3 regions of the Acinetobacter nosocomialis genome follow, and region 3 is predicted to be linked to each of the others. Evidence: predicted binding sites of a transcription regulator. Region 3 holds the regulator's gene; each other region holds the start of a gene.
What was found. Region 3 encodes PhoB, which activates phosphate uptake and scavenging genes when phosphate is short. Its sites were predicted from a motif close to TGTCATNAANCTGTCATAA; they were not measured.
Positions count from the first base shown of each region.

Region 1 (8,317 bases), 1.1 Mb from region 3:
CCCAATATGTCATAACAACAGTAAAATAGAATGAATAAAATTATTGTTTTAAGCCTATTGGGTTTTACAACTTTTAGTTTAACGGCTTGCGGCGGTTGTCCAATAATTGCAGGTTGCAATGGTACTGATAATTCTCCGTACTATATGACGACTGTCAGTAATCAAATTCGTGGTATTCCAATCCCACCTCAAACCAAGCTGACCTATCAATCGCAAAATTTCAGACAGAAATTTGAGCAAACACATGCTTTAAAAGAAAAAAATTTATCAGGCATTGCATTACCAGAAAATACAGCAATCATTTGGGGAGGTATGCCAGTAGATATTTTTATACAATTTTCTAATCCCGAAATGAAAGGCTTCTCGGTCTATCCAGCACGAGGATTTAAAACAGAATTATCAAATGAGTTTTTACATTTATGGAAAAGCTGTGAAAGTGATTTAGACATTAACTTAAAGAATCCAAATGACTGGTCATTTAATCCTGAAAATATGGAAATAACGGGTTGTGGCATCAATCAAAAACGTAGCAAATATACCGAAGACTCTTTTCGTCAAGATGAAGCAGATGCATTTTTAATAAAGATCAATCAGGCCTTACACAAGTTACCCAAGCAACAAGACTTTCCTGTCATTTATCGAACTAACAAATAGTTAATATAAAAAAGCCTACTCAAAGGTAGGCTTTTTTTAAAACTATTTAATTAGGCTTTACCAATTAAGCCACGCGCTACGATTTCTTTCATAATTTCATTTGTACCACCGTAAATACGCTGAATACGAGCATCTACAAAGAAACGTGAAATTGGATATTCAGTCATATAACCATAACCACCAAAAAGTTGCAGCAAGTTGTCAGCTACTTTCATTTGCATATCTGTACTAAAACTTTTCAGTGCTGCAGCCGTTTCAACATCAAGTTTACCTTCTTGATATAAAGCAACGTTTCTCTCATAAAAAGCAGTAGTAGCAAGCTCATCAATTTTTGCTTGAGCTAAAACAAAACGCGTATTTTGGAATTGAGAAATAGGCTGACCAAATGCATGACGTTCTTTTACATAAGCCGTTGCTAAATCAATTGCACCACGAATAGCTCCAATTGCGGTAGATGCAATAGCGGTACGTTCTCGCGGTAACTCTTGCATTAAATAAGCAAAGCCTTGTCCAGCTTGACCGAGTAACTGGTTTTTAGGAACCTTAACATTGTCAAAAAATAGCTCAGAAGTATCTTGAGAATGCAGACCGATTTTGTCTAGGTTGGTACCTTTCTTAAAGCCTTCCAGATGAGTATCTGCCAATAATAATGACACCCCTTTCGCACGCGCTTGAGGATCGGTTTTTACTGCAAGCACCACAAGGTCAGCATGTTGACCATTTGAAATAAATGTTTTTGATCCATTTAGTAAATAATGGTCATCTTGCAAAATGGCGCTCGTACGCATTGATTGTAAGTCTGAACCAGCACCCGGTTCAGTCATACCAATTGCCCCAACCACTTCACCAGTTACCATTTTCGGCAACCAATATTGTTTTTGCTCTTCTGTACCAATATGTAAAATATAAGGTGCAGCAATTTCAGAGTGACATGAAATAGCAGTTGATAATGCACAAAAACCAGCTCGAGCAGACTCTTCAACTAACATTAATGAATAGTAAGTTGGAACCCCATAACCGCCATATTCTTCTGGGACATCCACACATAGAAAGCCATTTTCGCCCAGTTGATTCCACACTGAACGCGGCATAATTCCTTCACGTTCCCATTGGTCGTAATGTGGAGCAATATGCTCATTCATAAAACGTTTAAAATTATCACGGAATAATTCTAAATCTGCATCATATGCCAACATAATATTTTCCTTCGGCTTTATTGTTTTATCGAATCTCATTGCTGTGCATGCTAATCATTTTTTTAGTTACTGTCATGGCATAGCTGCTCATTTAAACTGTACTTTTCAGTCAGCCAATAAAAAAGGAAGCTTAGCCTCCTTTTTTATTACGATAAATGATTAGTGAGATGCCTCAGCAATTACACTTTTTTGCTCAAGCATTTTTCTATCTACTTCATCGGGATTATTCAGTGCATCATTTAGTTTATCTTTATCTAATGCACCAACCCATTTCGCAACCACAATCGTTGCTAAAGAGTTACCAACAAGGTTCGTTAAAGCACGAGCTTCTGACATGAAACGGTCAATACCTAAAATCAATGCCAAACCTGCAACTGGTATATGACCAACAGCAGATAAAGTTGCAGCCATAACAATAAAACCAGAACCCGTTACACCCGCCGCACCTTTAGATGAAATTAAAAGTACCAATAGCAAAGTAATTTGATGCTGGATATCAAGCTGTGTATTTGTTGCCTGAGCAATAAAGATTGCAGCCATGGTCAAATAAATTGAAGTACCATCGAGGTTAAATGAATAACCTGTTGGGATGACTAAACCAACCACAGACTTTTCACAACCTGCGATTTCAAGCTTACGTAGCATACGTGGTAGAACTGACTCAGAAGAAGATGTACCAAGTACAATTAAAAGTTCTTCACGAATCAAACGCACCATTTTAAGAATGCTAAATCCACTCAAACGGCTGATGGTTCCTAATACCAAGAAAATAAATAATAAACAGGTAATGTAGAAACAGAGGATGAGCTGGCCCAACTGTACCAGTGAACCCACACCATATTTACCGATAGTAAACGCCATTGCCCCGAACGCACCTAGTGGAGCAAGCTTCATGATCATATTTACAATGTTAAAGAACACATGTGCAATTTGATCAATTAACTTTAATACCGGACGTCCTGCATCACCTAACTTATGCAGTGCAAAGCCAAATAGAATTGCAAAAAGAAGGACCTGTAAGATTTCACCATTTGCAAATGCACCCACTACTGTATCTGGGATGATATGCATTAAGAAATCAACGGTAGATTGTGACTCACCAGAAGTGACGTATTTTTGGATACCTGAAGTGTCCAGAGTCGCAGGATCAATATTCATTCCTACGCCTGGCTTTGCAATGTTAATCACCACAAGGCCAATCAGAAGTGCGATTGTTGAAACGATCTCGAAGTATAACAACGCAACACCGCCAGTTTTACCCACTGACTTCATACTTTCCATACCAGCGATACCACTGACCACTGTACAGAAAATAACAGGTGCGATGATCATTTTAATCAAACGAATAAAAGCATCACCTAATGGCTTGAGTTGCTCACCTAAACCTGGAATATGGTGTTCAACACCATTCACTATTTGCGTTGTACTTGGTGAGAAATGCCCAACCAGAACACCCGCAATAATCGCAATAATCACTTGAAAATAAAGTGATTTATAAATCGGTTTTTTAGCCATAACTTTACTTCAATCTATATTTCCAAGTCCGTTGGAAATATCAAAATGAAACGTCTATTCTTTACGAATACACAGCCCTAACCTTTCACATAAACACCGCAAAAGGGAAACGGTTTTTTGGGAACAAAAAACCTTCCTACTACCTCAATGAAAACGAAATACAGTTTTCTAAAACAGGAGAATACCTGAAGTTTCCAACCACTTTGAGTAGCCAGAAATAACCTCTTACTTTTCCAATAAAAAGCTGAAGATATAGGAGAATCACATAAAATTATGATATGAGTGCTCAAAAAAGCACGTGAAAGTTTACTCGAATTAAATAGCAATTCGGTTAAAATTTTGGCTAATACGCACAAAAAACACTCATGCAGCCTTAAGACTTTAGTATGAGAAACACTTTTGATATTTTTTCAGCAGTTTTTTATGTCATATTGATAAGTCCTTGTAGACAATTCATTTTGAGCTGTCTCCCCCTTATTTTTACTGTTTTGAATTGCCATGAATACTAAACGTAATATCTATAAAGATGCTGAACATCCCTTTGCTCAATATGTCCGTATTTTAGGTAAGGGGAAAACCGGCTCTCGCTCACTAAGTTATGAAGAGGCCTATCAGGCTTTTACCATGATTTTAAAAGGTGAAGTTCTTGATGTTCAGTTGGGTGCTTTTTTAATGCTGCTACGTGTTAAAGAAGAGTCCATTGATGAGCTTGCAGGCTTTGTACAAGCCACCAAAGACCAACTTAATTTTCAACCTTTAGATGTGGACTTGGACTGGTCATCTTATGCAGGCAAGCGGAAACATTACCCTTGGTTTTTATTAGCAGCTCTTACCCTTGCTCACCACAGCTATAAAATCGTCATGCATGGCGCTTCTGGACATACGATTAACCGGGTCTATACCGAACAAGTTTTGCAATATTTAGATTATAAAATTTGCCATTCTGAACAAGAAGTCCGCACACAATTGGCCGAACAGAATTTTGCTTACTTACCATTAGATGTAATTTCACCTGTTTTAAGTGATTTAATTTCTTTGAGAAATGTGATGGGTTTACGCTCGCCTATTCATACGTTAGCCCGCCTCATTAATCCTTTTAGCGCTAAGGCCACCTTGCAAGCCATATTCCATCCTGCATACAGAACTTCTCATCAGCATAGTGCGCTTCGCTTAGGCTATCAAAATAGTGCAGTCATTAAAGGTGAAGGCGGTGAATTTGAACGAAACCCAGACGCGAAAACCCTGATTTGCGGAATTAAAAATGGAGAACTCTATGAGCATGAGTTGCCAAAGCTTACGCCTGAACGTAGCCCAATTGAAGAAGAGTTAGACTTAGCCACCTTTAAAGCGGTCTGGCTTGGAAAGCAAAATCATGAATATGGGGAAATGGCCGTAACAGAAACTATGGGTATTGCGTTATATACCATGGGCGTTGTTTCTAATTTTGAGGAAGCAATGCAAAAAGCAAAAGTGTTATGGGAAACACGTAATTCAAGCCAATAAAACTAATATAAGACCATACAGCCTTCTATAGCATGTTTTTCTTATATTGCTACATATAGGCAATACTTACTTTTCAAAGATGAAAAGTAACAAAAATCTTTTGTTGAGCAAACAGTACTTCCATGTACTGTTGCTCAACTGGCGACATCCATGTCGCCGACGCGATAGCAAATGCTAACTAGGATTTATTCTTTTGTTTTAAAATACGGTTTTAAACAAAACGAATCGGTTTAAATTCAGGCTCATGCTTGTGATGATCATCTTCACAAACCTCACCCTCTTCTTTTGTACCACGGTCAATATAACCGCTACGCTGTTCTTCCGGTAAGTTCTTTAACTCCCAAGCAATCACGGCTTGCATACATGTTTCGCGCTGCTCTTTCGTTAAAACAACACCATTTGGCCATTTACCAATTTCTACTGCTGTTTTTAAACGCTCTACAATTTCAGGGTTTAAAACAGATAGCATTTGTTCAATATTCATGATTCATCTCTTTGAAAAGATTCAAAATCTTGGTTCCAACCCAGTTTGGTACGACAAGCCATATAGAAATCATAACCTGGTGGGTGTAATAAACTTAATTTAAATGGGTGTTTGCGGATGTGCAAACTGTCACCAACATTGAGCGATACACTATGTTGCCCATCTGCACTCACCATCGGTAATACCCGATTTTCGCGAATGACGATTTTAATTTCACTTTGCCCACCAACTACGATTGGGCGTGAAGATAATGTATGGGGGTGCATAGGGACTAATGCAATAGCATCCATACTCGGATGTAAAATTGGACCACCACCTGACAATGCATAAGCAGTTGATCCTGTCGGGGTCGAAACAATTAAACCATCACTATGCTGACGGTAAACATATTGACCATCAATATTAAGTTCAAAGTCGATCATATGTACCGACTTACCTGAGTGTAGTACAACGTCATTTAAAGCAATTGCATCATAAATGACTTCACCATTGGTCCGTACTTCCATTTCAAGCAAGAAACGGCGATCAAGTTGGAAATGACCTTGTAATACCTGATCAAGTTTAAAAATAGCTTCCGCAGGCTTAATATCAGTTAAAAATCCTAAACGCCCACGGTTAATACCAATGACAGGTGTATTGTAGCGAACTAAAGCTCTAGCTGCATGAAGTAAAGAACCATCTCCACCTACTACAATCACCAGATCAGCAACTTCACCTAATAAGTGACGACTAACAACTTGTGCATGATCATAGGGCACTAATTCGGCAGTTTCCTGATCAAAAATGGGGTTTAGGCCTAAACTTAGCAAATGGTCATGAATTAAACATAGTGTTTCTACAACTGATGATTTATCCGGTCGACCAATTAACCCGACGTTTCTGAAGGACTTATGTGAAATTTGCACGAATGAGTAAGCTCCGCTGCGATTCTACGCTATCATAACATTAACCTGATTAATTTAAAAAAACATAACAACAAGATGCTGTAAAATTCAATCTAAGTTTTCCATTTATTCACAGTTTTATCATTGCAAATTGATGACAAGCTATCGCATCATTAACGTATTGTTTAGGGTTTTATCTCATTTATATGAAGTTTGAACGTGGTATCGGTTTCTTCGCGCTAATTTTTTCCATATTGGTGATTGGTGCTTTTATTGCTCTTAGTATCTATCTGATTCGTTTAGATAATATTATCCGTGAAAAATTTGAAGGACAGCGCTGGGACATTCCTGCCAAAGTGTTCGCTCGGCCTTTGGAAATTTATAATAATGCACCCATTACTCAAGCAAATTTTACCCAAGAATTAAAATTATTAGGTTACAAAACTTCAAGTAATTATGACAAGTCTGGAACCTTCGTTGCTCAAGGCAGCAACATGTATGTACATACACGCGGTTTTGACTATGGTGATAGCGTAGAACCGGAACAAGTTTTAGAACTTAGCTTTGCAAACGACCAAGTTGCAGAGGTACGCAGTACAAAACCTTCTTCAACAGGTGTGGCTCGTTTAGAACCTTTACTGATTGGGGGAATCTATCCTCAGCATAATGAAGACCGTGTTCTGATCAAACTCAATAATGTTCCTAAACCACTCATTGAAGCTTTAATTTCTACAGAAGACCGTAATTTCTACCATCACCACGGTATTTCAATTCGTGGTACAGCACGTGCTTTGGTAAGTAATGTCACTGGAGGACGTCGCCAAGGTGGTTCAACCCTGACACAACAGTTAGTCAAAAATTTCTATCTAACCCCTGAACGTACATTAAAGCGTAAAGTTAATGAAGCATTAATGGCTTTACTTATTGAGCTTCATTACAGCAAAGATGAAATTTTAGAAGCTTATTTAAATGAAGTAAATTTAGGCCAAAATGGTAACTATTCAATTAATGGTTATGGCTTGGCTTCGCAGTTTTATTTTGGTTTACCACTTCGGGAACTTAATGTCGCGCAACAAGCTTATTTAGTCGGTTTAGTTCAAGGGCCATCTTTATATAACCCTTGGAAAAACCCTGAAGGAGCAAAAAATCGTCGCGATACAGTATTGAATAACATGCGTGTAATGGGTTATTTAACTCAAGCCGAATATGAAACTGAAATTGCACGTCCTTTAGGTGTTCTCAGCAAGCCAAGCTTAGGTCCTGCAAAATTCCCTGATTTCCTAGATATTGTGCGCCGTCAGTTACGTACCGAATATCAAGAAAGCGATTTAACTAATCAAGGATTACGTATTTTTACGACCTTGGACCCAATTGCACAAACTCAGGTTCAAGATGCATTTAAAGCATCTGTAGAACGTCTTACTCAAAGTAACCCTGCCCGCTTGAAAAACTTGCAAGGTGCGGTACTGATTGCACATCCTGAAAACGGTGAGTTGATTGCAGCCGTTGGCTCAACTCAAGATTTTACTGGCTTTAACCGTGCTTTAGATGCAAAACGTCAAGTCGGTTCTTTATTGAAGCCAGTTATTTATTTAAGTGCAATTGAGTCTGGACGTTATAACTGGGCAAGTAAGATCGAAGATGCTCCTATTAGCATTCCTGTAGATGGCGGTAAAAGCTGGACACCGAAAAACTATAGTGGCGGTGGTCATGGCGTTGTAAGTTTAAGTGAAGCCTTAGCAAACTCTTACAACCTATCTGCAGTTCGTCTAGGTCAAGAATTTGGGTTATCTACTTTTACCAACAACTTAAGAAAATTTGGTGTTGAATCACCAATTCCAGCCTACCCTTCTATTTTCCTTGGTGCAGTTAATATGTCACCAATGGAAGTACTCGGTATTTATGAAAACTTCGCTACAGGTGGTTTCAAATATCCAACTCGTGCGATTCGTTCTGTGGTAGATGCAAATGGCCGTTTACTTGATCGTTATGGTTTAAACGTACAACAAACCATTGACCCTTCGGTTGGCTATATCATGAACTATGGCCTACAACAGGTCATGTCATCAGGTACGGGCCGC
Region 1 covers NZ_CP157432.1:2,701,713-2,710,029, forward strand. The annotation lists gene ABLC00_RS12625 (hypothetical protein) at 31-654, shown strand; gene ABLC00_RS12630 (acyl-CoA dehydrogenase family protein) at 705-1,850, opposite strand; gene ABLC00_RS12635 (dicarboxylate/amino acid:cation symporter) at 2,010-3,365, opposite strand; gene ABLC00_RS12640 (glycosyl transferase family protein) at 3,864-4,868, shown strand; gene ABLC00_RS12645 (YeaC family protein) at 5,080-5,352, opposite strand; gene ABLC00_RS12650 (NAD(+) kinase) at 5,349-6,257, opposite strand; gene mrcB (penicillin-binding protein 1B) at 6,443-8,317, shown strand, end outside.
Region 1: the regulator PhoB is predicted to act here: its motif matches at 6,378-6,396, upstream of ABLC00_RS12650 (NAD(+) kinase).

Region 2 (8,317 bases), 1.2 Mb from region 3:
TTATTTATAAAGATGGAAATAATAAAAACATTGGTAGTGTAGATGAACTTGTTTTTAAAAAAGATGATGATATTGTGAATATTGAAATATTTAAAGAAAGTAATAATAATCAATATTCTAAAGATATACAACTTAAAGTTCGAAATTATAATTTAACAAATTATGAACCAGGTTTTTCCTTTTATGGCTTAGTTCCTGCTTCGTCGATCTCGTGGGGAGATAATGAAAAGATACTATCTATTAATATACAGAACTTGAATTTATTTGATAAAGAACGAAATAAATTTAGAGTGTTAGATTTGGAATATAATATTCCTAGGAATACTTCTAATATTTTAATTAATAAAGAAATATATCCTATATTGCGCCAAAATTATGGTTTCGCTTATGTCGTAAATGATCAGAAAAAATATTCTATTAGTTTAATAGGGCAAACAGGAGCTTATCCATTGGAAGTAATTCAAGAATTCAATGGTCATATTTCAATTGAAACTACGAAAGAAAATGAAAAAATAGTTTGTGGAGATCGCTATAAATCTTGTTCAGGTTTATCTATGGATAATGATAAAAAAACTTTTAGATTTAATAATGTTAAATTAGGTGAAGATGTTTTCAATGGAATGATTTATATTCCAGGAATTATTGATTAAATATGATAAAAAATCCCCTCACTAGAGGGGATTTTTTATTACTATTTAAACTTAAACAATCGAGTCATCTAAATTCGGCGCTAACCAACGCTTTGCTTCATCTAGTGTCCAACCTTTACGTTTTGCATAATCTTCAAGTTGGTCTTGAGAGATTTTACCTACGTTGAAGTATTCACTTTGTGGATGAGAATAATAGAAACCACTTACCGAAGATGGCGGCATCATTGCAAAGTGTTCAGTCAGTTTAGTACCAATTTTGTCGGTAGAACCTAACCAGTCAAACAATACTGCTTTTTCAGAGTGCTCAGGGCAAGCAGGGTAACCTGGTGCAGGGCGAATACCGACATATTTCTCTTTAATCAGTTCTTCATTACTAAGCTGTTCATCAGCTTTATAACCCCAGAACTCTTTACGAATGCGTTCATGTAAGTGTTCGGCAAAAGCTTCTGCAAAACGGTCGGCTAGTGACTGAACTAAAATTGCAGAGTAATCATCACCTTTGGCTTTGTATTCATTTGCCAATTCTTCTGCACCAAAAATCGATACAGTGAATCCGCCTAAGTAGTCCTGCTGCTCGCTATCAGCACGGATGTAATCTGCCAAAGACAAGTTTGGTTTACCTGTCACTTTGTCAGATTGCTGGCGTAAGTGCTCAAAAGTATGCGTAACATTTTGCCCCGCTTCATCAAATACGCTCACTGTGTCTGCATCAGTGCGCTGAGCAGGGAACATACCGAATACGGCACGAGCATCAAAACGGTTATTGTCGATAATATCTTTCAACATTGCTTGAGCTTGATTGTACAAATCTGTTGCAGCTTCACCAACCACTTCATCTTCTAAAATTTTCGGGAATTTACCTGCCAAGCTCCATGAAATAAAGAATGGTGTCCAGTCAAAATAATCCACGAGTGTTGCAAGCGGATAATTCTTTAAAACTTGTGTTCCTAAAAGATTTGGTTTTGGTGGCACGTAGCTTTCATCAATTTTAAAACCATTTTCAACCGACTCTTTATAAGTCAGTTTGGCCGCTTTTGGTTGTTTGTTGGCTAAACGTTCACGAATTTTGGCATATTCAGCACGGTGCTCTTCAATAAATGCACCTCGCATGTCTTTAGAAAGCAAGGTTGTAGCAACACCTACAGCACGTGAAGCATCGGCAACATAAATTACTGCATCATTCTGATACTGAGGGTCAATTTTTACTGCCGTGTGGGCTTTAGATGTCGTCGCACCACCAATTAATAGAGGAATGTTAAAGCCTTTGCGTTGCATTTCTTTCGCAACAAATACCATTTCATCTAAAGATGGAGTGATCAGACCAGACAACCCGATGATGTCACATTTTTCATCAATTGCGGTTTGTAAGATTTTCTCGCAAGGTACCATTACACCAAGGTCAACAATGTCATAACCATTACAGCCAAGTACCACGCCTACAATATTCTTACCAATATCGTGTACGTCGCCTTTTACCGTTGCCATGAGGACTTTACCTTTAGATTGTCCTTCAGACTTTTCAGCTTCAATGTAGGGGTTGAGCCATGCTACAGCTTGTTTCATTACACGGGCAGATTTCACAACCTGCGGTAAGAACATTTTGCCTGAACCAAACAAGTCACCAACCACGTTCATACCGTCCATCAGCGGTCCTTCAATCACATCTAAAGGACGTTTAGATTTTAAGCGCGCTTCTTCGGTGTCTTGGTCAATATAAGTCGTAATACCTTTAACTAGTGCATATTCAAGACGTTTTTCAACCGACTCATTACGCCATTCAAGGTTTTCAGCTTCTTTAGCTGCGCCGCCTTGTCCGCGGTATTTTTCTGCTACTTCAAGCAGTTTCTCAGTCGCAGCTTGACCAGATTCACCTTGGTTTTGGTTTAATATGACATCTTCAACAGCTTCTTTTAGCTCGGCTGGAATATCATCATAAATTGCCATTTGCCCAGCGTTCACAATACCCATGGTCATGCCTTGCTTAATGGCATGGTACAAGAACACCGAGTGAATGGCTTCACGAACGGGTTCATTACCACGGAACGAGAACGAAACGTTCGATACACCACCAGAAATCATGGCATGTGGTAAGTTCTGTTTAATCCAACCTGTTGCTTCAATAAAATCGACCGCGTAGTTGTTATGTTCCTCAATGCCAGTTGCTACTGCGAACACGTTCGGGTCAAAAATAATATCTTCAGCAGGGAAGCCTACTTCATTCACTAAAATATCGTATGAGCGCTTACAGATTTCGCGTTTACGTTCAGCAGTGTCAGCTTGTCCAGCTTCATCAAAGGCCATCACAATAATTGCGGCACCATATTGACGGCAGAGGCGGGCTTTTTCGACAAACTCGTCATAACCTTCTTTTAAGGAAATGGAGTTAACAACCGGTTTACCTTGTACGCATTTTAAGCCAGCTTCAATGATTTCCCATTTTGATGAGTCAATCATGATTGGCACACGTGAAATATCAGGTTCTGATGCTACAAGGTTTAAGAAATGCACCATCGCATTTTGCGAATCGAGCATCCCTTCATCCATGTTAATGTCAATAATTTGCGCGCCAGCTTCCACTTGTTGCTGTGCAACCTCTAAAGCTTCGGCAAAGTTTTCTTCACGAATGAGGCGTAAGAATTTTTTAGAACCGGTAACGTTAGTACGTTCACCAACGTTTACAAAGAGAGAGTCATCATAAATATTAAATGGCTCTAAACCACTTAGGCGACAAGCAGGTACGGTTTCAGGTACTTGGCGAGGTGCAATATCTTTGACTGCATTGGCAATGGCGCGAATATGGTCTGGTGTCGTACCACAGCAACCACCAGTAATATTAATTAAACCGCTTTCAGCAAATTCTTTTAAGAAAGCTGCAGTTTGCTCAGGTGTTTCGTCATATCCACCAAATGCGTTTGGTAAGCCCGCATTGGGGTGTGCTGAAACGAAAGTATCTGCGACATCAGAAATGGTTTTTACGTGAGGACGCATAGCATCTGCACCAAGGGCACAGTTAAAACCGATTGAAAGCAAATCACCATGGCGCACAGAGTTCCAGAAAGCTTCCGCAGTCTGACCCGTTAAAGTACGACCTGATGCATCGGTAATTGTCCCTGAAATCATAATTGGTAATTCACGACCAATTTGTTTAAAGACTTCTTTGACTGCAAAAATCGCTGCTTTACAGTTTAATGTATCAAATACGGTTTCAATCAAAATGATATCTACACCGCCTTCAATCAGTGCATGAGTCGCTTCAATGTAGTTTTCTTTTAACTCATCAAAGGTAATGTTACGAAAAGCAGGGTCATTTACATTCGGTGAAATTGAACAAGTACGCGATGTAGGCCCAAGTACACCAGCAACAAAACGTGGTTTTTCTGGAGTTGAATATTTTTCACAAGCTGCTTTGGCTAAACGTGCTGCTTCACGGTTAATCTCTGGAACAAGATCTTCCATGTGATAGTCAGACATTGAAACACGCGTGCCATTAAAGCTGTTGGTTTCAATAATATCTGCACCAGCATCAAGATAAGCTTCATGAATGCCTTGAATAATTTGAGGTTGTGTCAAAACTAAAAGGTCATTATTACCCTTTAAGTCATGTGCCCAATCGGCAAAACGCTCACCACGGTAGTCGGCTTCTTCTAATTTATGGCGCTGGATCATAGTTCCCATAGCACCATCAATAATCAGAATGCGTTTAGCAAGAAGCGCTTTTAGGGTGGCAAGCGTAGACATAGAAAACCCCGATCTTTTATATGAATTTAAAAATGCGGCGCTATTGTAACAGAATAGCAGCACAAATGATGACCTACGAAGGTCATGAGACAATAAGTAAAAAAATAAAAAAGAGGGTGTTTTATGACAAAAACGAAAGAATTTTCATGAAATATTCATCAAATGATCATGATATTGAAATATTTCATGCTCAATATGCCGAAATATTACAGTTGTTCTGTATGAAAAATAGACATATAGGCCATTTTATTTATTTTTTTGCTGTAAAAATAAGCACAAAAGGAGCTCATAAATAATGAATTAAGTTATTGTATTTTAAAAATAAAATAAAAATGATCGGGGAAAGGTGCATCAAATGAGGTCAAAATATAAAAAATTGACTTCATCAGGCGGCTCTTTGTCATATAATTGTCATAATTTAATTTAAGAATACAGAGGATTTTATTATCCTCTTACCGTCTGCATGAATTCTAATCTACCCCCTGTTTCGGATTCAAAACTTGCGGCAAACCTGCAAGCAAAATCGACGAATGTACACGTCCCAACACCGAAATTTTTTATGCCGGTGTTTCTGACGATTATTGTTGCAACACTTATTTATATTGGGTTTCAGGTTAGTGCTGATTTAGCGCATGTTCCACCTTTGAGCCTTTATTCGGTTATTCTTTTATCTACTGCACTTTTCATTGCATTGGGCTTTGAATTTGTAAACGGTTTCCACGATACTGCTAATGCAGTTGCAACGGTCATTTATACAAATGCATTGCCTGCACCAGTTGCAGTCATGTGGGCTGGTTTTTGTAATTTTCTTGGGGTAATGGTCGCAAGTGGTGCTGTTGCTTATGGCATTATTGCATTGCTTCCTGTTGAACTTATCATGAACATGGGTAGCGGTGCTGGCTTTGCAATGGTTTTTGCATTGTTAATCGCTGCAATTCTTTGGAACCTTGGTACTTGGTTCTTAGGAATCCCAGCTTCTAGCTCTCACACCTTGATTGGTTCAATTTTGGGTGTGGGTATTATGAACCATCTATTGAGTGCATCGACTGGCGTAACGACCAGTGGTGTAGATATGGACCAGGTGATTAAAGTAGGTAAGGCATTATTATTTTCACCTTTAATTGGTTTTGCTTTTGCAGCAATCTTATTCTTGTTGGTTAAAACTATTTTCAAACGCCAATTAGAATTATTCCAGCCACCTGAAGGTAATAAGCCACCACCAGCAATCATTCGTGCAATTTTAATCTTTACCTGTACAGGTGTAAGTTTTGCACACGGTTCAAATGACGGCCAAAAAGGTATGGGTCTCATCATGCTCATTTTGGTTGGTTTAGTACCGTTAGCTTATTCAATAAATAAAAACCTAGATACACAACAGGTTCAATCATTCCACCAGCTTTCTTCTCAAACTGCTGTTTTGTTAAACCATAATCAGCAAGAATTGACTGATGAAAAAGCGCGTGAAGTTTTAACTAAATATATTCAAACCAAGCAACAGACACCTGAAGTTGTACCTGCATTGGCAAGTATGACTGATCATTTAGGTGCTCGTGTTTCTAGCTATAGCGACTTAAAAGATATTCCTGAAGCTGCGATTAGTGAAATTCGTAATGATATGTATTTAAGCACAACCACGTTTAAACGTTTGGACAAAGCAGATGCTTTACCAAAAATGGATGATTCACAGAAAAAGCTTGTGAAAGATTATCGCGGTAGCTTGGATTCATTCTTACAGTACATTCCAAACTGGGTGAAAGTTGCGGTTGCATTAGCGCTTGGTCTTGGCACTATGGTTGGTTGGAAACGTATTGTGGTGACTGTAGGTGAGCGTATTGGTAAGAACCATATGACTTATGGTCAAGGTATGTCTGCTGAGCTTATTGCAATGAGTACTATTGCAGCAGCAGATGGTTTAGGTATGCCAGTTTCAACTACTCATGTTTTAAACAGTGCTGTTGCGGGTACCATGGTTGCAAATAAATCAGGTCTAAACTTTAATACCATTAAGACAATTTTGTCAGCTTGGATATTTACTTTACCTGCGACCATCTGTTTGTCAGGTGGTTTATATTGGTTGTTCTTAAAGTTCATTTAAGTTGTCTGCTTAAATCTAAAAAGCCACTATTATTAGTGGCTTTTTTATTGTCACATTTAAAAAAAAGATCGCTTTTTTCAAATAAACTCAGTAAAGAATGAATGATTACTGCAAATACTTATTGCTAGGTGACTAGCTCAAAAATTGATGAAAGGATATAGGATGAAAACGGTTCAACTCGATCAACTCAAACAACAATTCCCACTCATTCAAACATTACAAGATTACCAAGAAACATTTTGGTTTAATCCGAACCGTTATCCTTTAAAAGAAGCTCTCATGAAAGTAGGACTGACAGAGCAAGATGTAAAAGATGCCGAAGCAAGGCTAGAACGTTTTGCACCTTACTTAGCAAAAGTATTTCCAGAAACTCAAGCACTACATGGAAAAATTGAATCAGAACTAGTTGAAATTGCAGATATGCAACAAGCCTTATCTGTAGAAAAACAACAGAAGCTTACTGGAAAGCTTTGGCTTAAAAAAGATAGTCATTTACCTATTTCGGGTTCAATCAAGGCACGTGGTGGAATTTATGAAGTCTTGGCTCATGCTGAAAAGTTAGCAATTGAGGCAGGGTTTCTCAAGTTAGATGATGATTATAGTCAACTTGACCAAGATGCATTTCGAGCATTTTTTTCCAAATATCAAATTGCAGTAGGTTCTACAGGTAATCTTGGTTTATCAATCGGTATTATGAGCGCGAAGCTCGGTTTTAGAGTGACCGTGCATATGTCTGCCGATGCAAGACAGTGGAAGAAAGATAAACTGCGTTCATTAGGTGTCAATGTTGTGGAATACGCCAGTGATTATGGTGTCGCTGTAGAGCAGGGACGTAAAGCAGCAGAACAAGATCCAAATTGTTTTTTTATTGATGATGAGAATTCGACGACTTTATTTTTAGGTTATGCAGTAGCAGGAATACGCTTAAAACAACAGTGTGAGCAAAAACAGATTAAAGTCGATGCAGAACACCCATTATTTGTTTATTTGCCATGTGGTGTCGGTGGTGGCCCTGGTGGAGTGAGTTTTGGGTTAAAACTCGCTTTTGGTGAGCATGTACATTGTATATTTGCAGAACCGACTCACTCTCCATGTATGTTACTAGGTGTTTATACAGGGTTGCATGATCAGATTTCAGTAAACGATATTGGTTTAGATAACATTACTGCTGCAGATGGATTGGCTGTTGGCCGTGCTTCTGGTTTTGTCGGCCGTGCTATGCAGCAGTTAATTGACGGTTACTACACCATTCATGATGAGTGTTTATATGAGCTGATTGCGCTTTTAAATCAAACTGAGAATATCCAAGTTGAGCCCTCGGCAGCGGCAGGCATGATGGGGCCATATTATGTGCAAACTACTCGTGATTATTTGGCCTTGCATCAATTGTCAGCTGAAAAGTTACAGCATGCGACACATGTGGTATGGGCGACTGGTGGTGGTATGGTTCCACCTGATGAAATGCAAAAGTATTTAACACATAGTCAAAACAAATAATTGCACAAAAAAAGCCCAATTTTAGAATTGGGCTTTTAACCTCATTATTTTTTAGAAAATTTCTTAAATGGAAGCTTTTCGGCCGCAAAACCATAGATTGCAGCAAAAGGAAGGGCTGTACGGGCTAAATAAGCCACACGCCATAGACCGCCATGGTTGGCACCTTCCATCATCAACTCTAGAGGATGGTCAAGCACAGTTTCAGGATTTGCGACAGAAGATTCATTTCTTAAGTCATGGATCCAGAGTGCCGCCATAATGGCATTTGTGGTTTCTGGACTAAACGCTTCTACATCAAAAAGTTCCGCACCGTTAAAAGCGGCCTTAAGGAGTGGAT
Region 2 covers NZ_CP157432.1:1,041,830-1,050,146, forward strand. The annotation lists gene ABLC00_RS04940 (hypothetical protein) at 1-650, shown strand, start outside; gene metH (methionine synthase) at 702-4,388, opposite strand; gene ABLC00_RS04950 (hypothetical protein) at 4,454-4,684, shown strand; gene ABLC00_RS04955 (inorganic phosphate transporter) at 4,852-6,483, shown strand; gene ABLC00_RS04960 (D-serine ammonia-lyase) at 6,646-7,980, shown strand; gene ABLC00_RS04965 (hypothetical protein) at 8,025-8,317, opposite strand, start outside.
Region 2: the regulator PhoB is predicted to act here: its motif matches at 4,787-4,805, upstream of ABLC00_RS04955 (inorganic phosphate transporter).

Region 3 (8,317 bases):
ACCAAGATGTATTGCAGCGTGGTCTCGATATCGCGCATGAGTGGGTGGTACAAAACCCAGATAAAACTCGTGAATTAACCCGAAAAATGTTCAAAGCATTAGGCGTCTGGTCACTTGCAAAAGGTGCAAGCTGGATTGGTATTGATGTTCAGCAGCGCACCATCGATTCACTGGTTGAAAAAGTAGAATCCATGTTGGCCGACCACGAGCACCCATGGCGACAGGAAATTGAAACTATTGCTCACTCGCTTATGCTGGAGCTAGCAAATCCTGATAGTGTTGCCAGTCAACGCTTAAATAGCGGTAAAGATGCGCTATTAGATAGCCCTCAAGTTCTAAATTTCATTAGTGGTGCTGTGACTATTTTGTGTGATGCCATTAAAGAAGATTTAATGAAAGAAGACTCTGGTATTGCAATGAACCTCAGAGCTGCCATTCAGCAGTTGGGTGAAAACCTTGTCCAAAATGTAAAAGTTCGTGAAGTTCTCAACAAAGAAATGACAGGACTTGCCATGAACTTTACGGACCAATATAGCCATAAAATCATACGCTATGTGAGTGAGCGCATTCATGAATGGGACTCACGTGAAATGATTGGAAAAATTGAAAACGAAGTCGGTGGCGACTTACACATGATTCGTGTCAACGGTGTTGTGGTCGGTGCATTTATCGGTTTAACTCTAGGTGTAATTCGCGCAGCGATTGAATCGATTTTATAACGTTAATAATTATCTTAAGAGAATAACATGCTACAGCTTCAGTCAAAATTGCCCGCACAAGGGGTCACTATTTTTAGTACCATGACGGCAATGGCACAGCGCTTAGGTGCACTTAACCTTTCACAAGGTTTCCCGGATTTTCCTGCACCCCCTGCTTTGCTCGAAGCTTTAGCTCAGGCAACTTTGGCTGGACATAACCAGTACCCACCTGGTGATGGCATTCTCGCGCTACGTGAACAGCTCGCTTTACAGTTTCAGCAGCGTGATCAAATTCAACTTGACCCTATCACAGAAATCACAATCACCCCTGGCGCGACCATAGCAATTTTCTGTGCCATACAAGCCTGCATCAATGCAGGTGATGAAGTCATTATTTTTGATCCGAGTTATGACAGCTATGGACCTTCTGTCGAGTTAGCAGGCGGTAAAGCTGTTCGTATTGCTCTACAAGCACCTGACTTTAAAGTGAACTGGCAACAAGTTAAAGATTTGATTAACGATAAAACCCGTATGATTGTGGTGAATACACCCCACAATCCAACTGGCACCATTTGGGAAAAACAGGACTGGTTAGAACTTATTGAACTGATTCAAGATAAAAATATTTTGGTTTTATCCGACGAAGTCTATGAACACTTAGTTTTTGATGGTCAACAGCACTTTAGCGCGTTGCATTTTCCAGAGCTTAGAGAACGTAGTTTTGTGATTGGCTCTTTTGGAAAAACCTTTCATGTGACAGGCTGGAAAACCGGTTACTGTGTTGCTGCACCTGAATTAATGCGTCTATTCCGGCAAATTTATCAATATGCAAATTTCTGTGGTACGACGCCTTGTCAGATTGCGCTTGCGCAATATATGCAGCAACATCCAGAACATATTCAGGAACTTTCACAGTTTTATCAGACTAAACGAGATCGTTTTAATCAGGCAATTCACAATAGTCGTTTTTTATTTAAACCATCTCAAGGGACTTATTTCCAAAACCTTGATTACAGTCAGATTAGACCCGACTTAAACGATGTTGAAATGTGCCAGTTTCTTGCCGAGCAACATAAAATTGTGGCTATTCCTGTTTCAGTGTTTTACCAACAAGCACCTGAGTCTTTACGCCTGATTCGTTTCTGCTTTGCTAAAAATGATGAAACATTGCAAAAAGCAGGAGAAATCTTGAATGAATGTTAATAAATTTAGAAACTTAGCATAGTAAAACACTACAAGAAATTTCAACTAAATATGCTAAGTTGAATGTCCGCCCCGCTCATCAAAGAGATGGGCGATGGAGAACACATGCCACCAAGACAATCTTTAATACATCAGCAAAATCTATGGAAAACATTTTTTGTTTTCTTATTGCCGCTCATTGCTACCAATATCTTGCAAAATTTATCTGGCACCATTAATACCATCTTTGTTGGACAAATGATGGGTGTCGATGCAATTGCCGCAGTCTCTGTATATTTCCCCATTTTGTTTTTACTACTTGCCTTTATTATTGGAGTTTCAACTGGTACTACTGTTTTAGTTGGACAGGCATGGGGCGCGCAGGATATAGAAAAAGTTCAAAGTGTGGTGGGTTCTACTCTTTTTATGACCATCATTGGGGGAGTCATTACCGCGATTATTGGGGCATTCTTCGCCCATGATATTTTAGAGCTTTTAGGTACTGACCCCAAGGTGATGCATCTTGCTTTACCTTATGTGCGATGGATGCTCGCAGGTAGTCCACTTTTATTTGTTTATATTATCTATACCTCAATTTTACGTGGTGTAGGTGACAGCACCACGCCCTTACTGGCACTGGCTTTAACCAGTGTAATCGGTGTGATTATTACCCCAATTTTGCTTAAAGGTTATTTTGGCTTCCCTGCTCTAGGGATTATTGCACCCGCTATAGCATCAATTATTAGTTATATTGCGATTTTAATTTTTCTTGCGATTTATCTAAATAAGAAAAAGCACCCACTTCGACCGAACCGCCAGCTTTTGCAGCATATCCGCCACAACCCAGAACTGAGCAAGATCATTTTACGTCTGGGTGTGCCAACTGGTATTCAAATGATTACCACCTCTATGGCGGGACTCGTGATTGTAGGTTTGGTTAACCGCTTTGGCGCTCATGCCACAGCTGCCTATGGTGCCGTCAACCAAGTACTCAACTATATTCAGTTCCCTGCTTTGTCTATCTCAATTGCAGCTTCAATTTTTGCAGCTCAAGCAATTGGTGCAGGTAAGTCAGACTTACTCGCACGTGTTACCCGCACAGCTTTAGGCATGAACTTTTTATTCACAGGTGTGTTAATTGCACTTGGCTATCTATTTTCAAAATATTTGATGGCCTTATTCATTACCGACCCAACTGTGGTGGTATTAGGACAGCAGCTCTTATTTATTGTACTTTGGGCAATTTTATTTTTTGGTGCAGGTGCTATTTTTGCATCAATCATGCGGGCCAGCGGTACAGTTACCGTCCCAATGCTGTTAAATATCTCGGCTATTTTGTTGATTGAAATCCCATGCGCTTACTGGTTTAGCTCCATGTGGGGGCTTAAAGGGATCTGGATTGCTTATGCCTTGGCATTTGTGAGCCTTTGTATCGTTCAAGGCTTGTATTACCAGTTTATATGGAAGAAAAAGAAGATCAAAGTTCTTATTTAAAACAGCTTAAGCCTTATAAAAAAAGCCATCAATTGATGGCTTTTTTAATTTAAATCTTATTTCATCCATTTGGTTACAACGGTTGAAGCACGTTGATATCCAGTTGGGAACAAACGCTGAAGTGCATCAAGAAATTTTGCATCACTACCAATCAATAAACGACGTTTATTTTTCAAAACGGCATCTAGAATTTGACGAGCTGCTTCTTCTGGTGGGGTACGTAGGAATTTATCAAAGTTTTGAATAGATTTAGCTGGGTCCATACCCAAACTACTCAAACTGTCATTCATTTTTGCAGCTTTAGCAATATTGGTGCGAATGCCGCCAGGATGTACACATAGCGAACTTACGCCACATTTTTCAATATCTAACTCTTGGCGTAACGATTCGGTAAATCCACGCACCGCAAATTTGGTTGCATTATAGCCAGACTGAGTTGGCTGAGCTGTTAAACCAAATAAGCTCGAAATGTTAATAATGTGCCCATCTTGAGTTTGCTTAATGAACGGTAAAAATTCTTTGGTACCGTAAACCACGCCCCAAAAATTAATTCCAACAATCCATTCTAAATCTTCGTAGCTTGCGCCTTCTACAGTTGAACCTAAAGCGACACCAGCATTGTTAAAAATGAGATTAACAGAGCCATGATCTTGAACGGTTTCCTGTGCCCACTGCTTTACCGCTTCACGATCAGAAACATCCAACTTTTTAGTTGTTACAGTAATATTACTGTACGGTTTTAATAGCTCAACAGTTTTCTCTAAACCCTTTTCATTAATATCACTTAATGAAAGATGGCAGCCTTGTTTCGCTAAGAGAATTGCTAATTGTTGCCCAATGCCAGAACCTGCACCCGTGATTGCAGCGACTTTGTTTTTAAAATTTTTCATTGTCCATCCTTTGTTTTTCGATTTGCACAACTGGTTCATTGCATGTGCACTTTAGACTCTTTTAATATAATTTTGACAATATTCATTGTCAATATAGTACACTGTAATTTCAGATAGATTGGCACAATTCTGCTGACGGCTTTATCATAAGCCTCATACTTGCTGAAAAACCGAAAAATCAGGAAACCATTTATTTATGGCGACAAACGACTCAACCAATAAAAAGAAAACAAAAACTGCGGGTAAAGAACGCCAGTTCAAAGGATTATCTCTTTCTGAGCGTAAAGAGGTACGCCGCGAAAAACTCATTGAAGCCGGTATTGCGACTTATGGAACCCTTGGCTTTTTTTCAGTGACGGTAAAAGATGTCTGCCAAGAAGCAAAACTCACTGAACGTTATTTTTATGAATCATTTAAAAAGAGTGAGGATTTATTCCAAACTATCTTTTTAAAAATGATTGAAGAATTACAGCAAAACTTAATGCAAGCTGTGATTAAGGCTGCACCAGATCCAGAAAAAATGGTCGATGCAGGGTTAAGAGCGCTTCTGACAACCTTAAAAGATGACCCTCGTTTAGCTCGTATCGTCTACGTTGATGCAGTTCTGGTTCAGGAATTACATAATCAGGCCACCATTCAGGAAACCCTTGCCCAGTTTGACCGTATGATTCAAGCGTTCGTTATGCTGACCATGCCGCAAATACAGCACAAGGAAAATGAGCTCTCTTTAATTGCAACGGGCTTAAACGGATATGTGACTCAAATTGCGATTCGATGGGTCATGGGTGGCTTTGAGCAGTCTCTTGAACAAGTTTTAACAGCCTGCCGTATTGTTTTCTTGTCTTTGTTGGCACAAGTTTCAAAATAATATTAAAGTTTTTTGACACTGCTTTAAGGCTAAAAACCTAGCTGGAAGCAAACTGTTAACATATTGAATGGCTTTAAGAAAATTTATGCATCCCTGTCATCATTCGGTCATGTGCTTGCCGTATTTTTGTCACAAATTATTGCTAAATTCGATTTTATAGACTTTTCTGCAATGAAATTGTCATAATTAATCTTTGTAATAAGCCTGTCATAACTACAAAACGGTTCACCGTTAAAATCTACAAGGTATTACGCTGTGAAAGATGACTATATTTTAATTGTCGATGATGAGCTTCCTATTCGTGAAATGATCCATACTTCTTTGGATATGGCAGGCTTTCAATGTTTACAGGCTGAAGATGCCAAACAGGCCCATCAAATTATCGTCGACCAACGTCCAGCACTTATCTTGCTTGATTGGATGTTACCTGGAGGCGTAAGTGGTGTGGATTTATGCCGCCGCTTAAAACGCGATGAAAACCTAGCAGAAATTCCAGTCATTATGCTGACTGCGCGCGGTGAGGAAGACCACAAAGTACAAGGTCTAGATGCCGGTGCAGACGATTATATGACTAAGCCATTTTCAACACGTGAACTGGTTTCTCGTATTAAAGCTGTTTTACGCCGTGCAAATGCGCTAAGCGGTGAAAAAACCATTGATGCCAATGGTTTAATTCTTGATCCTGTAAGCCAACGCGTGAGCTTTGGTAACAGCATTTTAGATATGGGGCCAACAGAATATCGCTTGCTTGCATTTTTTATGACCCATCCAGAACGTGCATATACACGTGCCCAGTTGCTCGATCAGGTGTGGGGCGGTAATGTATACATCGAAGACCGTACCATCGATGTACATATCCGTCGTTTGCGTAAAGTGTTAGAACCTTTTGGTGTTGACCGATTTGTTCAAACCGTACGTGGTACAGGTTATCGTTTCTCTACACGTGCAGATTTAGCCGCAGGTTAACCAAAATTTATGTATGAACCTTACCCCGTCCCTGAACAGGTACGTGAACAAAAGCTTTCCCGTTACAGTAGTTTGTGGACGTTTGCTAAACAAGATTTACGACTTTTATTATTTTTCCTGATTATTGCAGGTTTAGTCGGTTTAGGGGTTGGGTATTTCTGGAGCTGTATTTTTATCGCCTTCGTGGTGTTTTTTGCGCTCCAGTTACGTTCTTTATATTTGGTGAATGACTGGATTGCCAACAATCCTTACGATGTTCCTCCCAACCTAAGTGGTATTTGGGGGGCATTATTATTTAATGTGTATCGTGCTCAGCGTCAGGAACGAATTGTTCAGGCCGAAATGGTTGGGCTAATTGACCGTGCCCAATCTTCTTTAGTTGCCCTAGCTGAGGCAGTTGTTTTAATTGATGATCAACATCAAATCGAATGGTGGAACCCAGCCGCAGAGCGTTTACTGGGAATTAGTCCACTTGACCGTGGTCGCAACTTATTAACTATTTTGCGTCAGCCTACTTTTATTGAATATTTTAACAATATTGATCAAGCGCCCGATGGGATTAAACTCCATTCTAATCTTGATGATGACCGTTATGTACAGGTTAAGCTCACACGGTTCGGTGGAGAAAGTCGCTTACTTGTAGCTTACGACGTAACGCGTATGCACAACCTTGAGCAAATGCGTAAAGACTTCGTCGATAATATTTCGCATGAGCTTCGCACCCCCTTAACTGTACTGAGCGGCTATATCGAAACATTTACCGACCAAGAAGATATTAGCCCACGCTGGAAACGTGCATTTGACCAAATGCAATCACAAACAAAACGTATGAATGCGTTAGTGAATGATTTATTGCTGTTATCAAATTTAGAAAACAACAAAAAAATTGCAAAAAATCAGATTATTGAAATGCCGAGCTTAATGAATCAACTGTTTGATGATGCTCAGGCCTACAATGCCGATTATGGCCACACACTCAATTTGCATATTGATAGCCACTGTGACCTGATTGGTTCCGACATGGAAATTGCCAGCGCATTTAGTAATTTAATTACCAATGCCATTAAATACACACCCAAAGGTGGAACCATTACCATTGGCTGGCATGATGACGGTGAACATGCTTACTTTAGCGTACAAGATACCGGTATCGGGATTAACCCGAAACATTTACCGCGTCTGACCGAACGCTTTTATCGCGTAGACAGTGACCGTAGTCGCCAAACAGGTGGAACAGGTTTAGGCCTTGCGATTGTAAAACACGTACTTATGCAGCATGGTGCTTATTTAGACGTGCAATCTAAAGAAAATGAAGGGTCAACCTTTACCGCAGTTTTTCCAAAAGAAAGACTATATAACATGACCTAAAGTTGCCTTCTCACATATAAAAAGCCGACTCTTGAAAAGTCGGCTTTTTTGTCACATTTCAAACTATTTATTTAAAATTAGAGCAATAAGATTTAGTCTGATTTTTTTCTATAATATTTAAAAAGTTGGTGGCAAAAGTACTACTCTGACGCAGTGCATCGCGATGATCTCCCCCATCAATTGTTTGATAAATAGTTGGCTTTTTTGATTTGCATAGCTGTTGGTAATAAGCATATGTCCCTCTCGGGTCAACCAAATGATCTTTAGAACCTTGTACGATCATTAATGGTACGGTAGGCACCATATTTTCAATGGACTGCTGCTTCAGATAAGTCAAAAGAGGTCTTAAATCTGCATTAGCTTTAAATATGCTCGAAGGTGATTTCTTCAAGTCAGATTGAAGTTCAGATAAACAGCGGCTACGTGCTTGCGTTAGCACAGTGTTCATTTCGGGACTAACTAAATTTTCAGGGACAATACTTGGTTCTGCTGCTTGCGCTCCCAATAACACAATCGGGAAGAAAGCTGCCACGCTAGGTTCTGGGTTTGGATTAGTTTTTACATACTCTGCAATGCCTTCATATTGATAGCCACCTGGCGCAAGCGCAATCGCTCCTTTTAAATCTAGTTCAGGTGCATCTTTTTGCCCATAAGCCGCCACGGCAATAGCAGCAGCTCCGCCTTGGCTATGGCCCATCACTAGCCACTGTTTATTAAAATCTTTTGGCTTAAATGCATGTAACGCTCGTACGGCATCTACCACCGTGTGCAGTTGGCTCTTGGCATTCATATAAGGATGTGCACCTAGCGTACCTAATCCCTGATAATCGGGTGCAACGACCGCATAGCCG
Region 3 covers NZ_CP157432.1:3,832,120-3,840,436, forward strand. The annotation lists gene ABLC00_RS17935 (DUF445 domain-containing protein) at 1-719, shown strand, start outside; gene ABLC00_RS17940 (pyridoxal phosphate-dependent aminotransferase) at 747-1,901, shown strand; gene ABLC00_RS17945 (MATE family efflux transporter) at 2,007-3,374, shown strand; gene ABLC00_RS17950 (SDR family oxidoreductase) at 3,431-4,264, opposite strand; gene ABLC00_RS17955 (TetR/AcrR family transcriptional regulator) at 4,461-5,132, shown strand; gene phoB (phosphate regulon transcriptional regulator PhoB) at 5,388-6,098, shown strand; gene phoR (phosphate regulon sensor histidine kinase PhoR) at 6,108-7,466, shown strand; gene ABLC00_RS17970 (alpha/beta fold hydrolase) at 7,534-8,317, opposite strand, start outside.